One region of the Nocardia citri genome, then DNA from elsewhere that is predicted to be linked to it. Evidence: riboswitches for the same ligand, from Rfam matches in the RefSeq annotation. Region 1 holds a riboswitch; the other holds the start of a gene.
The links. A riboswitch is a leader RNA that binds a small molecule or an ion and turns the genes downstream of it on or off. The one in region 1 is predicted to bind cobalamin.
Positions count from the first base shown of each region.

Region 1 (7,123 bases):
GAGACGTCGTACTTGCCGACACCGGAACTGGCCAGCTCGACCTGGCCGGAGCCGTCCTGGAGGCCACCGGTCCAAGCGGTGCGCGCGGTACGTGTGGGCATCACGGTCCTTTCGAAGATGTGCGAATCACAATTCGCAGTCGAACCTACCCCCGCGGCCGCCGGGCCGCGTGCGAAGGGCGGCCGCCGAAGCGGTGCGGCGGCGGGCAACGGTCAAGTGGGCGCGGCCGATCGAGCTGTCCGAGCACAGCGGCCAGGGCGTCTCACCTGTGCGCAGATCGCGGCGGAGCCGGCCGATTTCGTGCGGTCCGAGAATCGGCGCTGAATGCGCCGAAAACCGCTGATGAACTGTTGTCCGCCAACGGCTTTCGGTTCCTGAATGGTCAGACCATATCGTGCCGCTGCGCCAGCCATACAGTGGCCGCAGCAAAGAGTGCGACGTAGGACACCAATGAAACTGGATGCCAGGGACCGCACCCAACCCGTGGTGATGGCTTACGAGTCCGGCCTGGTCCGCCGCTGGCAGTGAGTCCGTCGCGTATCCGGTGGCTACTTCGCATGCCGCATGAACTCCGGATCAGCCTGCGGAAGTGGCCGATGCTCCTACCGGAGTGCTATCGCGCGTGGCGAATTCGGTGAGCGCCGCGAAACCGAGGCCGAGGCAGGCCCACAGGGTAGCCGTCTCGCCGAGCGATGTCGCACGGAACTGCCATAGCAGCACGGCCGGGAAGTCGTCGGTCACCTCGTTGACGCCGGGCAACAGGATGTAGCCGAGCACGACAACGAGCACGAAAGCCCCGACCCCGCCGATCAGGCGGACCGTATCGAGTTGTGCGGCAAGCAGTTTGTAGACATATAGCCCGATACCGACGGCGGCAAGTCCCAGTAATACCGCCGCCAACCACAGCAGGGTGCGCTGGTTGATGGTGTCCGGTTCACCGACGGCGGGCGGATTGGCCGGGTACTTGAAGAACGGCACCGCCACGATCGCGGTCCAACCGGCCAATGCCAATCCGAGCGCGAGCTTCGGCCCCGACAAGGTGGTGTACCGACGGGCGAAATACGCGACCGAAGCGAAGATCGCGCCGAGCGCGAGTCCGGCGAGCCCGAGCGCAAGGAACTGCCCGAACTTCTGTCCGGACCGACTGACCAGCGGTTCTTCCTCGTCACCGTGCGTATGCCCGGCTGATTCGTGGGCGTGCTGGGCGGCCTGTTCCTTGGCGGTATTGGCTTCTTCGATCGAGATGGCGGCGTCTATTTTGGGTTCGCCGACGAAGTAGCCCACTGTCGCGGCCAGCAGACCGGCGATGAGACCGGCCAGCAGGCCACGCAGCAGTAGGGTTTTGAGCGATCCGATCAATGGCACGGCACACCGAGCAGGTGACGTCCGTCATGCATGAGCTCGTGCAGGTACATCCCGCTACGCGAGATGACGCCCTGGTCGAAACCGACCAGGTACAGCGTGAGCAGTGCGAGAAGAACGACGCCCACTGCGATGAGCAGTGTGCCGAGTGAATCGGTTGCCCGACTTGGTGAATGCGCGATAGCCATTCGAGTCCTCCTAGGGATGCGCGTCCCGTGAGTGGTTCGGTACGAAGGTGCCGGTGTCTGGCTTTCCGGCACCGAGGACTCGGTGCAAGAACACAGTGGCGCGACCGCTTCGGAATTTCACCGAATTACCGCATCACCCTCGCGTATGTCATGTGAACTGTGACATCCGGTCGTCCCCGCCGTCAATACGGCGGGCGACTCGCCCAGGCCAGGATGGGCGAGTCGCCCGCCGCGTCTGTCCAGTGGTATCAGGAATCGGACTTGGCCGCGACGTCCAGTACGACCTCGAACTCCAGCAGCGAGGCACCCGTCGAAACCGGCTTCTGCCGCTCGCCGGCATGCGCCTCCCGCGCGGGCCCGTCCCGCCATGCGGCGAACGACTCCTCCGAATCCCACTGGGTGACAACGAAGTACCGGTTCTCCCCGGCCACCGGCCGCAGCAACTGGAAGCCGAGGAAGCCCGGCGAGCCCTCGACCGCATGCGCACGATGGGCGAATCGCTTCTCCAACTCGGGGCCCGCGCCCTCCGGAACCTCGATCGCATTGATCTTCACAACAGCCATAGCTCCGACGATACGTCTGGGCACCTCGGGCACTGCGCAGCGCATGCGAGGTAGGCACTCGACCGCGACGCTCGCCCGTCCTCCGAGCGTCACCCCTCATCGGATCGCTTCGCGATGCTGATACCCGGGCCGCGAACAGGCAGCGCCGAGGGCGCGGCAAAGCCAACACGGCAAAATCGACACGGTGTTGTACGACGAAGGCGGGGCGGGAGTGCCGATCCTGCTGCTGCACGGACTGATGGGCAGCGCCCGCACCTGGCGCGAACAGCTCGGTTGGCTGCGGGAGTTCGGCCATGTCTACACCTTCGACGCCGCTGGGCACGGGCGCCCCGCGCCCGCGGAACTGACCACCGAGGCCTTCATCGCTGACCTCGCCGCAGCCACGGCCGAAATTTCCGAACCCATGGTGGTCATCGGACATTCGATGGGTGGCCTGCACGGCTGGGTCTTCGCGGCGCAGTACCCGCAGCGGGTGCGCGCGCTGGTGGTCGAGGATATCGCCCCCGACTTCCGCGGTCGCACCGCCGCGAACTGGGCGGCCATGATCGAGGCCTGGCCGCCGTTCCCGGATGCGGACGCGGTGCTGGATTTTTTCGGCCCGGTCGCCGGGCGGTATTTTCTCGACTCCTTCGACCGCGGTCCGGACGGCTATCGCCTGCACGGTTCGGTCGCGACCTTCCGCGATATCTCCGCGGAGTGGGGCACCCGCGACTTCTGGGCGCAATGGCGTGCGGTCCAAGCCCCCGCGCTCTTGATCGAAGGCGAATTCACCATCACCCCCGAGGGGCAGATGCGGCAGATGGCCGCCATCCACCCCGACGCGGTCTACGTCCGCATCCCGAACTCGGGCCATCTGGTGCACGATGACCAGCCCGAGCGCTACCGCACCGAGGTCGCCGCCTTCCTCCGCAAAGTCCTCGACCACCCCCTGTGAGGCTGTTCTAGCCCTCGCCTGCCAAGGCGAACAGCCCGTCGGGGGTTTGTTCGATGAGCCCGTCGACGAGCAGGGAATCCAAGGCGCGGTCGCGCTGACCGGGATCCCGAGTCCAGGCCAGGTCCAAGCGGATTCGCTCGACCGGACCGGTCGCATCGCGCAACACATCGAGCAGCCGACCACGCGCCTGACGATCGGTGCCCTCGTACTTCTGCGTCTTGCGGACCGCATCGGAGACCGGCCGGCCCGCGGCAACCCACGCGCATTCCGGCAGCGGGCAACGCGCGCAGTCCGGTGTGCGGGCCGTGCACACCGTCGCGCCGAGTTCCATCAGCGCGGCGGAAAACATTGCGGCATGGTCGATTCGGTGCGGCAGCAGCGCTTCGGTCTCGGGCAGGTCGCGGGCGGACGGATTACCGGCCGCCGCTCGGCCATGCACCGCGCGCGCCACTACCCGGCGAACATTGGTGTCCACCACCGGAACTCGCTGTCCGTAGGCGAAACAGGCCACCGCCCGCGCGGTGTATGCGCCGATACCCGGCAGACCGAGCAGCACATCGACATCGGTCGGCACCTCGTCGCCGTGTTCCTCGGTGAGCACCTTGGCGCATTCGTGCAGCCGCAGCGCCCGCCGCGGATAGCCGAGCTTGCCCCAGGCGCGCAGCACCTCGGCCTGTGATGAGGCCGCCATGGCGGAGGGGACCGGCCAGCGCGTGACCCACTCCCGCCAAATCGGTTCGACCCGCACTACCGGCGTCTGCTGCAGCATGATTTCGCTCATCAGAATCTGCCAGGCGGTGACATCCTTGCGGCGCCACGGCAGATCTCGCGCGGTCTCCCGGTACCAATCCAGCAACGATTCGGCATCCACCCGGTTGGTGCCCGTCGTGATCTTGGGTTTTCCGCCTGCACGCTGTTGCGCTGCGCCGCCCTCCGACACTGCCCTCACCGTTCCTATTGTCCTGCGGCCGGTCGATATTTGCCGAGCTGTAACGAACCAGACTCGCTGGTAACCACTTCGATGTGCACAATGGTCGGTATGCCGGATTCCAACCCGATCAGCGCCTGGAAATCCCTTCGCGAGGGCAATGAGCGTTTCGTGAGTGGCACGCTGCTGCATCCTAGTCAGGGTGCGGCCGACCGGGCCAAGCTCGTCAGCGGCCAGCACCCGCACGCGATCCTGTTCGGCTGCGGTGACTCCCGCGTGGCCGCCGAGCTGATCTTCGACCAGGGCCTCGGCGATATGTTCGTCGTGCGCACGGCGGGCCACGTGGTGGACAGTTCGGTGCTCGGCTCGATCGAGTACGGCGTGCAGGTATTGAACGTGCCGCTGATCGTGGTGCTCGGGCACGACAGCTGCGGTGCGGTGAAGGCCACCATCGACGCCCTGGACGGCGGTGAGGTGCCGGGCGGATTCATCCGCAGTGTGGTCGAGCGGGTCACACCGTCGATTCTGATCGGACGCCGGGAAGGGCTGTCCACCGTCGACGAAATGGAGGCCAGGCATGTGGTGGAGACCAGCCGTTTGCTCATGCAGCGCTCGATGATCATTTCGCAGCGCGTCGCGACAGGTGAGTGCGCGATCGCCTGTGTCACATACAAACTGGCCGAGGGCGAGGTGAAGTTGCAGCGCGTCGTCGGCAATATCGGTGAGCTGGCCTGAAACGGCTGATCCGAGTCAGTCGACGGTGGGAGCGGAATTTACCTGCCGCGCGCGGGTTTTCCGATCCGACACGCCGGGGTCCTGAGTCGCTGCACCGGATCGTGCCCTTACCGTTGACTCGTGCTGGAACCGAATGGACCGCTGCCTCCGGAGATCTATTGGCGACGCCGCGTGCTCGCCATCGGCATCCTGGTCGTGGCGCTCGCACTGGTGATCTGGTTGGTATTGACGGTCACGCGCAGTGGCGATTCGCCCGGTACGACAAAGGCGGCCGCGACGAGTTCCACGTCCGCGACGAATAAGCCCGCGGGCGCGACCTCCACGCCACCGAGCACCGCCGAATCCAATGCGAAGCCCTCCGGCACCACCACTGCGGCCGCCAGCGCTAGTCAGGTCGCCGCGGGCACCTGCCCGGACCAGTCCCTCGCGGTGAAGGTGACCGTCGAGCAGCCGACCTACAAGACCGGTGAGAATCCGGTATTCGGCGTCGTGATCACCAATATCTCGTCCACGGCGTGTTCCCGCGATGTCGGCTCCGGACTCCAGCAGGTCTCGGTAACCACCCTCGACGGCCAGCGCCGTCTCTGGTCGAGCACCGACTGCTACCCCGACGGTGCCCCCGATGTCCGCACCCTCAATCGCGGCGAACAAGCCGCCTTCATGGTCACTTGGTCCGGCTCGACCTCCCAGCCCGGCTGTGCGGGCGACCGCGTCCAGGTCCCACCCGGCGCCTACGCCGTAGTCGCCCAACTCGGCTCCCTACGCAGCGCCGCCGAACCCTTCAACATCGCCTGACCCTGCCGCATATCCGGCGCTAATCGCGTGTGCGATGGTCGCATGCGGTACGTGAGCACTGACGTTGTGCGACAACCGGGTCAGAAGTCGGGGGCGATTTCGGTGGATGGGTTGCGTTGTTTACGTAGACCGGCGAGGCGGATGGCCGATTTGACGTCGGTCACCTCGTGAATCTTCATGCCGCCCCTGGTGCGTGCCGAACCGGGTGGCACCAGGGCGGTGCTGAAGCCGAGACGTTCGGCCTCGGCGAGTCTGCGCTCCAGGCCGGTAACCCGGCGTACCTCACCGGCCAGCCCGACCTCACCGAGGATGACCCAGCCGACGGGCAGCGCCTGATCGCGCTCGGCACTCGCAATGGCAAGTGCCACAGCGAGATCCGCGGCGGGCTCCAGTAAGCGCATGCCACCGACGGTCGCGGCGTACACGTCGTGTTTGCCGAGGAACACCCGCCCGCGGCTCTGTAGTACGGCGAGCACCATCGCGACCCGGTTGTAGTCCAGCCCGCTCACCGCCCGCCGCGGATTCGGGATCTCGGTGTGCACGGTCAGCCCCTGCACCTCGGCGACCAGCGGCCGCTTACCGTCCATTGCCACCGTGACCGCGGTGCCCGATACCGAATCGGTGCGGTGGTGCAGGAACAGCCCGGACGGATCGGCGACGCAGGAGATCCCATCGTCATGCAATTCGAAGCAGCCGACCTCATCGGAGCTGCCGAAGCGGTTCTTGATGCCGCGCACCATGCGCAGTGTGGAGTTCTTATCGCCCTCGAACTGCAGCACCACATCCACGAGATGTTCGAGCGTGCGCGGGCCCGCGACATTGCCGTCCTTGGTGACATGTCCGACCAGCAGCACCGCGATCCCGCTCGCCTTGGCCAGTGACGTGAGCGCTGCCGCGACCGCGCGCACCTGGGTGACACCGCCGATGGTCCCGTCCACCTCCGGGACGAGCATGGTCTGCACCGAGTCGACCACCAGCAGCGTCGGGCGCACCTGTTCGACATGGCCGAGCACGACCGATAGATCCGATTCCGCTGCGAGATAGACCCTTTCGTGCACCGCATCGGTCCGGTCGGCGCGCAGCCGAACCTGTCCGGCCGATTCCTCCGCGGTGACATAGAGCGACTTCTCGTCGCGCTGGGTGGCCCACCGGTGGGCGACCTCCAAAAGCAGCGTCGACTTGCCGACGCCGGGCTCACCGGAGAGCAGGACGACCGATCCGGGCACGATGCCACCGCCGAGTACCCGGTCGAGTTCCTCGACACCGGTCGGCCTGGCCTTGGTGACCTTGGAATCGATCTGGGAGATGGGCGCGGCGGCGGTGCTCGGCAGCATAGCCTTGCGCCCGACCGGCGATGCCGCGGTCGCCGCGGCTCCGGCTACCTCGTCGACGGTGCCCCAGGCACCGCAGTCCGGGCATTTGCCCACCCATTTGGCGACCTCGTACCGGCATTCGGAGCATCGGAAGATCGACTTGGTCTTTGCCACAGGCGCGCTCCCCCGCCTCTCCGAGTCTTTTGCCGGTCGTAAGCGCCTCGAAAGTCACGAGCCGGACCGGCAGTCGGGCACTCGAACAGCGTTGGGCGTACCCGACGAGTTACCCATGTACTTACGAGATC
Region 1 is NZ_JBSUQM010000006.1:184,232-191,354, reverse strand. Features, by position in the region: gene ACW2Q0_RS12010 (OsmC family peroxiredoxin) at 1-101, opposite strand, end outside; gene ACW2Q0_RS12005 (CbtA family protein) at 577-1,365, opposite strand; gene ACW2Q0_RS12000 (CbtB domain-containing protein) at 1,356-1,550, opposite strand; cobalamin riboswitch at 1,586-1,727, opposite strand; gene mhuD (mycobilin-forming heme oxygenase MhuD) at 1,799-2,113, opposite strand; gene ACW2Q0_RS11990 (alpha/beta fold hydrolase) at 2,298-3,047, shown strand; gene ACW2Q0_RS11985 (A/G-specific adenine glycosylase) at 3,055-3,939, opposite strand; gene ACW2Q0_RS11980 (carbonic anhydrase) at 4,087-4,710, shown strand; gene ACW2Q0_RS11975 (hypothetical protein) at 4,831-5,505, shown strand; gene radA (DNA repair protein RadA) at 5,586-6,992, opposite strand.

Region 2 (7,123 bases), on a different contig from region 1:
GCAAAGCCTCCCAGTACGGCTCCAGATCACACACATTCGCCAAATTCAGACCGGTGTCGTACTCGCTGTGCGCGGCCGCCGCCACGATCGCCGACAACGCCGGCTGCGACGTCGTTCCGGCCATCGCCGCGCTCGCACCATCGACCGCGTCGGCACCGGCCTGCCACGCCGCCAGATACGTCGCCAGCTGACCACCCGGAGTGTCATGGGTATGCACATGCACCGGCAGATCGAAATTGGCGCGCAACGCCGACACCAGCGTCGCCGCCGCCGGCGCACGCAACAGCCCCGCCATATCCTTGATCGCCAGCACATGCGCGCCCGCGTCCACGATCTGCTCGGCCAACTTCAGGTAATAGTCCAGGGTGTAGAGGTCCTCCCCCGGATCCGACAGGTCACCGGTATAGCTCATCGCGACCTCGGCGACCGCGGTACCGGTTTCGCGCACCGCGTCGATCGCCGGACGCATCTGATCGACATTGTTGAGCGCATCGAAAATACGGAAAATATCAATACCGGTACTGGTCGCCTCGGACACGAACGCCCGCGTCACCCGCTCCGGATACGGCGTGTAACCAACCGTATTGCGGCCACGCAACAACATCTGCAAACAAATATTCGGCACCGCCTCACGCAACGCCGCCAACCGCTCCCACGGATCCTCGAACAAGAACCGCAACCCCACATCAAAGGTCGCCCCACCCCACGCCTCGATCGACAACAACTCCGGTGTCAACCGCGCCACATGCCCGGCCACACCCAGCAAACCATTGGTACGCACCCGAGTCGCCAGCAACGACTGATGCGCATCCCGGAAGGTGGTATCGGTGACACCAACCGCCTTCTGCTCCCGCAACGCCCGCGCGAACCCCTCCGGACCCAAACGCGACAACCGCTGCCGCGAACCATCCGGCGGAGCCACACTCACATCGATCACGGGCAACTTATCGTGCGGATACACCGCCGTCGGCCGCTCACCATGCGGCTTGTTCACCGTGACATCGGCAAGATAATTCAAGATCTTCGTACCACGATCAGCCGAACCACGCAGATCCAGCAACTGCGGACGCTCATCAATAAACGAGGTCGTCACCCGACCCGCCCGGAAATCCGGATCATCGAGCACCGCCAACAGGAACCCGATATTGGTGCTCACACCCCGGATACGGAACTCCGCCAACGCCCGACTCGCCCGCGCCACCGCCGCACCGAAATCACGACCACGACACGTCAGCTTGACCAGCATCGAATCGAAATAAGCACCGATCTCCGCCCCCAGATTCGCACCACCATCCAACCGGATACCCGCACCACCAGGAGTGCGATACGCGGTAATACGACCCGTATCAGGACGGAAACCATTCGCCGGATCCTCGGTCGTGATCCGACACTGCAACGCCGCACCCCGAATCGTCACCGTGTCCTGACTCAACCCGAGATCGGCAAGACTCTCCCCCGCCGCGATCCGCAACTGCGCCTGCACCAAATCCACATCAGTGATCTCCTCGGTCACCGTATGCTCCACCTGGATCCGCGGATTCATCTCGATGAACACATGATTACCACGCTCATCCAGCAGAAACTCCACCGTCCCCGCACACGAATACCCGATCTGACGAGCGAAAGCCACCGCATCATTACAGATCCGCTCACGCAACACCGGATCCAGATTCGGCGCCGGCGCCAACTCGATCACCTTCTGATGACGACGCTGCACCGAACAATCACGCTCGAACAAATGCATCACATTACCGTGCTGATCCGCCAAAATCTGCACCTCGATATGACGCGGATTCACCACCGCCTGCTCCAAGAACACCGTCGGATCACCAAACGCCGACTCCGCCTCCCGCGACGCCGCCTCGATCGACTCCCGCAACAACCCCCGCTCAGCCACCCGACGCATACCACGCCCACCACCACCAGCCACAGCCTTCACAAAGATCGGAAAATCCAGACCCTCCGAAGCAGCAAGCAACTCATCCACATCCGCAGAAGGAGCACTCGACCGCAACACCGGCAAACCCGCCGCCCGCGCCGCCTCCACCGCCCGAGCCTTATTCCCCGCCAACTCCAACACCCGCGCCGACGGACCAACAAACGTGATCCCCTCCCGCGCACACGCCGCCGCCAGATCCGGATTCTCCGACAGAAAGCCGTAACCAGGATAAATCGCATCAGCACCCGCAGACTTCGCCGCCGCGATCACCGCCTCGATCGACAAATACGCCCGAACCGGATGCCCCTGCTCACCAATCTGATACGACTCCGCCGCCTTCAACCGATGAACCGAATTACGATCCTCATACGGAAAAACCGCCACCGTCCCCACACCAAGCTCATACGCCGCACGAAACGCACGGATCGCGATCTCACCACGGTTCGCAACCAAGACTTTCGAGAACATTGAACTAAGGTACCCGGCCCGGAATCGTGGCCTGACAGGGTAGTCACCTTTGCAGAGATCTTCACAACCTTTCTTAGCAGAGTTGCGAAGTTATGTTCATGCCGACGACACATGGCTGTGGTGTGGCTGATCCGGCCTCGGCCGTTGCGAAGACGTGCGACACGGAAATCGGATGGCGCTACCGACTATGCTGGGCGATGCAGCTGGTTCGCCGTGCGCAGCCGAGATGGAGCCCCCACGTCGCGTTACGGAGTCGAGTTCGCGGATCGGTTGATCCGGTACGCGAATGAGAGGGAACCCGGTGAGAATCCGGGACTGTCCCGCAGCGGTATGCAGGAACGACCGCCGTCATCAGCACTGGGTACCCACCCGGGAAGCGACGGCCAGTAGGTGAGCCCCGACCCGGGGTCGGCCAGAAGGCCTATGCCCGCAAGTCCGAAGACCTGCCAGCCGTGTCGGATACGCCGTATCCGACGGCCACCGCCTCGTGGATTGGCCGCGCGGACCTCTGTGCGATTGTCGGGCTCCGTCGGTGCGCCGGCGCGTCACTCGGTCTCCGCTAGCTCGTAGGGCGATGGCATCTCAGCACTGGAGAAATTCGTGACTGTTACACATGCCCCGTTCACTGCGACGGTTCTCGGTCTCCCACGCGTGGGGCCGCACCGGGAACTCAAGCGCGCCACCGAGTCCTACTGGGCCGGACGCATCGACGCGCGGCAACTGCACGCGATCGCCGGCGACCTGCGGCGTCGCCAGCTGACCGAATTGCACAGCGCCGGACTGGATTCCGTCCCCGTTGGCACCTTCTCCTATTACGACCAGATACTCGATACCGCCGTGCTGCTCGGCGCGTTACCGCCTCGGATGGCCGGCATCGCCGATCCGTTGGATCGTTACTTCGCGGCGGCCCGCGGCACCGATACGGTCGAACCGCTGGAGATGACCAAGTGGTTCGATACCAATTACCACTATCTGGTGCCGGAAATCGGTCCGGAGACGGTGTTCTCGCTGCATCCGTCGAAGGTGTTGGACGAGTTGCGGGAGGCGCTCGCACTCGGGGTGCCCGCGCGGCCCGTGGTGGTCGGGCCCATCACCTTCCTGAAGCTGGCGAAGGCGACCGGCGGTGCGACGCTGGATCGCCTCGACGAATTGGTGCCGCTCTACCGGGAGTTGTTGCGGCTGCTGGCCGTGGCGGGCGCGGAGTGGGTGCAACTCGACGAGCCGGTCCTGGTCACCGATCTGACCGCTGATGAAGTCGAACGCGTGCGGCGCACCTATGCCGATCTATCGGCCGCGACGGATCGGCCCGCGCTGCTGGTGGCCACCTACTTCGGTAGGCCAGGTGCGGCATCCAGCGCCTTGGCCGATACCGAAATCGAAGGCATCGCACTGGATTTCACCGCCGCCGTGGATCCTTTCGACATGGCCGGTGTGCCCACACCGGCGAACAAGCTGCTGGTGGCCGGTGTCGTCGACGGTCGCAATGTCTGGCGGGCCGACCTGGACACGGCGTTGGCGACGCTGGGCACGCTGCTGAGATGCGCGAAATACGTTGCGGTGTCGAGCTCTTGCTCGTTACTGCATGTGCCCTATACCTTGGCGAACGAAACCGGTTTCGATGAGCGGCTGCGTTCGTGGCTGGCGTTCGGTGCGGAGAAGGTGGCCGAGGTGCGGTTACTCGCGACCGGGCTCAGCGCGGGACCAGAAGCGATCACCGATGAATTGGCTGCGGCCCGTGCGGCTCTCGCCACTAGGCGCGCCGATCCTCGGTTGGACAATTCGCAGGTGCGGGCCCGGCTGAACGCCGTCGGTCCAGCTGCCACGCGGCGGGCTCCCGCGCAGCAGCGGCGCGCATTGCAGGCCGAGCGGCTGCGGCTGCCCTCGTTGCCGACGACGACGATCGGTTCGTATCCGCAGACCTCGGCGATCCGGCAGGCGCGTGCGGCACTGCGCAAGGGTGAGATCGATCAGACCGAATACGTACGGCGGATGCGGTCCGAAATCGCGGATGTCATTGCGTTACAAGAGAAACTGGGCCTGGACGTGCTGGTGCACGGCGAGCCGGAGCGCAATGACATGGTGCAGTACTTCGCCGAACAGCTCGAAGGATTCGCCGCCACCGAGTCGGGCTGGGTGCAATCCTACGGCACCCGCTGTGTGCGGCCGCCAATTCTGTTCGGCGATGTGGCGCGGCCCGAACCGATGACCGTGGATTGGATCACCTACGCGCAATCGTTGACCGATAAGCCGGTCAAGGGCATATTGACCGGCCCGGTGACGATTCTGGCCTGGTCGTTCGTGCGCGATGATCAGCCGTTGTCCGATTCGGCACGTCAAGTGGCGCTGACCATCCGGGACGAGACGGTCGATCTGCAGGCCGCGGGCATTCGGATCATCCAGGTCGACGAGCCGGCGCTGCGGGAACTGCTGCCGCTACGCGCGGCCGATCAGAGCACGTATCTGGAATGGTCGGTCGGCGCATTCCGGTTGGCGACCTCCGGGGTCTCGGATGCCACCCAGATCCACACCCACCTCTGCTATTCGGAATTCGGTGAGGTCATCGATGCGATCGCCGGGTTGGATGCCGATGTGACCTCGATCGAGGCGGCGCGCTCGCATATGGAGGTGCTCGACGATTTGAATGCCGCAGGCTTCGATCTCGGCGTCGGACCGGGCGTCTACGACATCCACTCACCACGGGTGCCGAGCGTTGAGGAGATCACGGTCTCGCTGCGTGCCGCGCTGAAGGCCGTTCCCGCCGAACGGCTTTGGGTCAATCCGGACTGCGGATTGAAGACGCGTGGACCGGTCGAGGTCGAGGCGTCACTGCGCAATCTGGTCGCGGCCACGGCCGCCGTGCGCTAACGGACAAGCCGGCATCCCCATAGCGCGGTGCGGTCACCGCGCTATCGGGATGCGTTTCAATGCGATTCGGCCCCGGGGAAAGGCCGGAGCCGGCGACGCGGCGTGTACCGCTCGCAACTCTCACCGCTGCGCACCATCGGCCGAGTGCGTGAGCGCAGTCCTCGCCGCCAGGCCGTATGACTTCCCGAGCAACGATCCATGCGTAACCCCTCCTCAGACGTCGCCATCGGATATCACCCCGATGCCCTTATTCGACGCACGGGCGACCGATTCGGTTCCGCCGATCCGCGAACCGATCAGTCGGCGGTGGGCTCGGCTCCGAAGGCGCGGTTGATGGATCCGCCGCGACCTCGGCAACTCGGGTGTGGCCGAATCTTCCGTACGCGAAAGTCCGCAGCGCCGGCGGCACGGGCAGCTCCGACGTGGATATTCACCCCTCCTTGGGTTCAAGCTGCGCCAGCAGCGCTGCTTCGCACACTATGCAGGATTGATCTTCGGCAAAATCCCTTGCTGCAACAGATTTCTGCGGGCGAGTTTTGCGATGATTGCAAATTGCGAGGGCTACCATCTTGCGGTGCGCAAGATGTACGCGGGCGCCCGACTGAGACGGTTGCGCGAGGAACGGCGGATGACCCAGGCAGCACTGGCGAAATCCCTGGATCTATCGCCCAGCTACCTCAATCAGCTCGAGCGCGACCAGCGACCGCTCACCATCCCGGTGCTGCTGAAGCTCAACTCCACCTTCGACCTCGACGTGCAATTTTTCGCCGCCGACTCCGACGCCCGGCTGGTCTCGGATCTACACGAGGTACTTCTCGACGCGGCGGGCGGTGACAGTGCGCCACTGACCGAGGTCGAAGAACTGGCGACGCGACTACCGGAGGTGTCCCGAATCGTCGTCGCGATGCATCGGCGATTACGCGCCGCGACCGAACAACTCGATCTGCTCTCCGCACGGGTGGCCGCACCGGCGGGCGCCCCGGGTGTGCCCATGCCGTACGAGGATGTGCGGGACTTCTTCTACGACCACCACAATCACATCGCCCCACTCGATCATGCGGCCGAACAGCTCTTCGAGGAGTGCGGTCTGGGCATCGGGTCACTGGATCGGCAACTCGCCAGAGTGGCCGAGGAGCGCGCGGGCGTCACCGTGCTGGTGCGCGGAGACGGCGCGGATCCGTCCATCCCGAAACGGTATTACGATCCGGACAGCCGGACGCTGACGCTGGCGCGGCGGCTGCGTCCCGGACAGCGCGCATTTCAAATCGCCACCACCCTCGGCTTGCTGCTGTACGGCAAGGATTTGGATGCCGCACTGGCCGAAACACCTTCGCTCACCGGCGAATCCAGGACATTGGCGCGCATCGGGTTGGCCAATTACTTCGCCGGCGCGCTGGTACTGCCGTACAGCCGCTTTCTGCGGTCGGCCGAGGAACTGCGCTACGACATCGACCTGCTCAGCCTGCGTTTCGAGGTCGGCTTCGAGACCATCTGCCATCGACTGAGCACCCTGCAGCGGCAGGGGCAGCGCGGCGTCCCGTTCTTCCTCGTCCGCACCGATCGGGCGGGCAATATCTCGAAACGCCAGTCCGCCACGGCATTCCATTTCTCCCGGGTCGGCGGCAGCTGTCCGCTATGGGTCGTGCACGAGGCGTTCGCCAATCCGGGCCGCATTTTGACTCAGATGGCGGCGATGCCCGATGGCCGCCGCTACCTCTGGATCGCCCGCACCGCAGTGGCGGAACTGCACGGATTCAGCACGGCGACAAAGGATTTCGCGATCGGTCTGGGTTGCGATATCGAATATGCCGACCGACTGGTGTATTCGAACGGTATACACCTGGACAACCC
Region 2 is NZ_JBSUQM010000007.1:88,434-95,556, reverse strand. Features, by position in the region: gene ACW2Q0_RS13080 (pyruvate carboxylase) at 1-2,407, opposite strand, end outside; cobalamin riboswitch at 2,662-2,872, shown strand; gene metE (5-methyltetrahydropteroyltriglutamate--homocysteine S-methyltransferase) at 3,008-5,272, shown strand; gene ACW2Q0_RS13070 (short-chain fatty acyl-CoA regulator family protein) at 5,847-7,123, shown strand, end outside.
Region 2: another riboswitch for cobalamin. It lies ahead of metE (5-methyltetrahydropteroyltriglutamate--homocysteine S-methyltransferase); the one in region 1 lies ahead of ACW2Q0_RS12000 (CbtB domain-containing protein).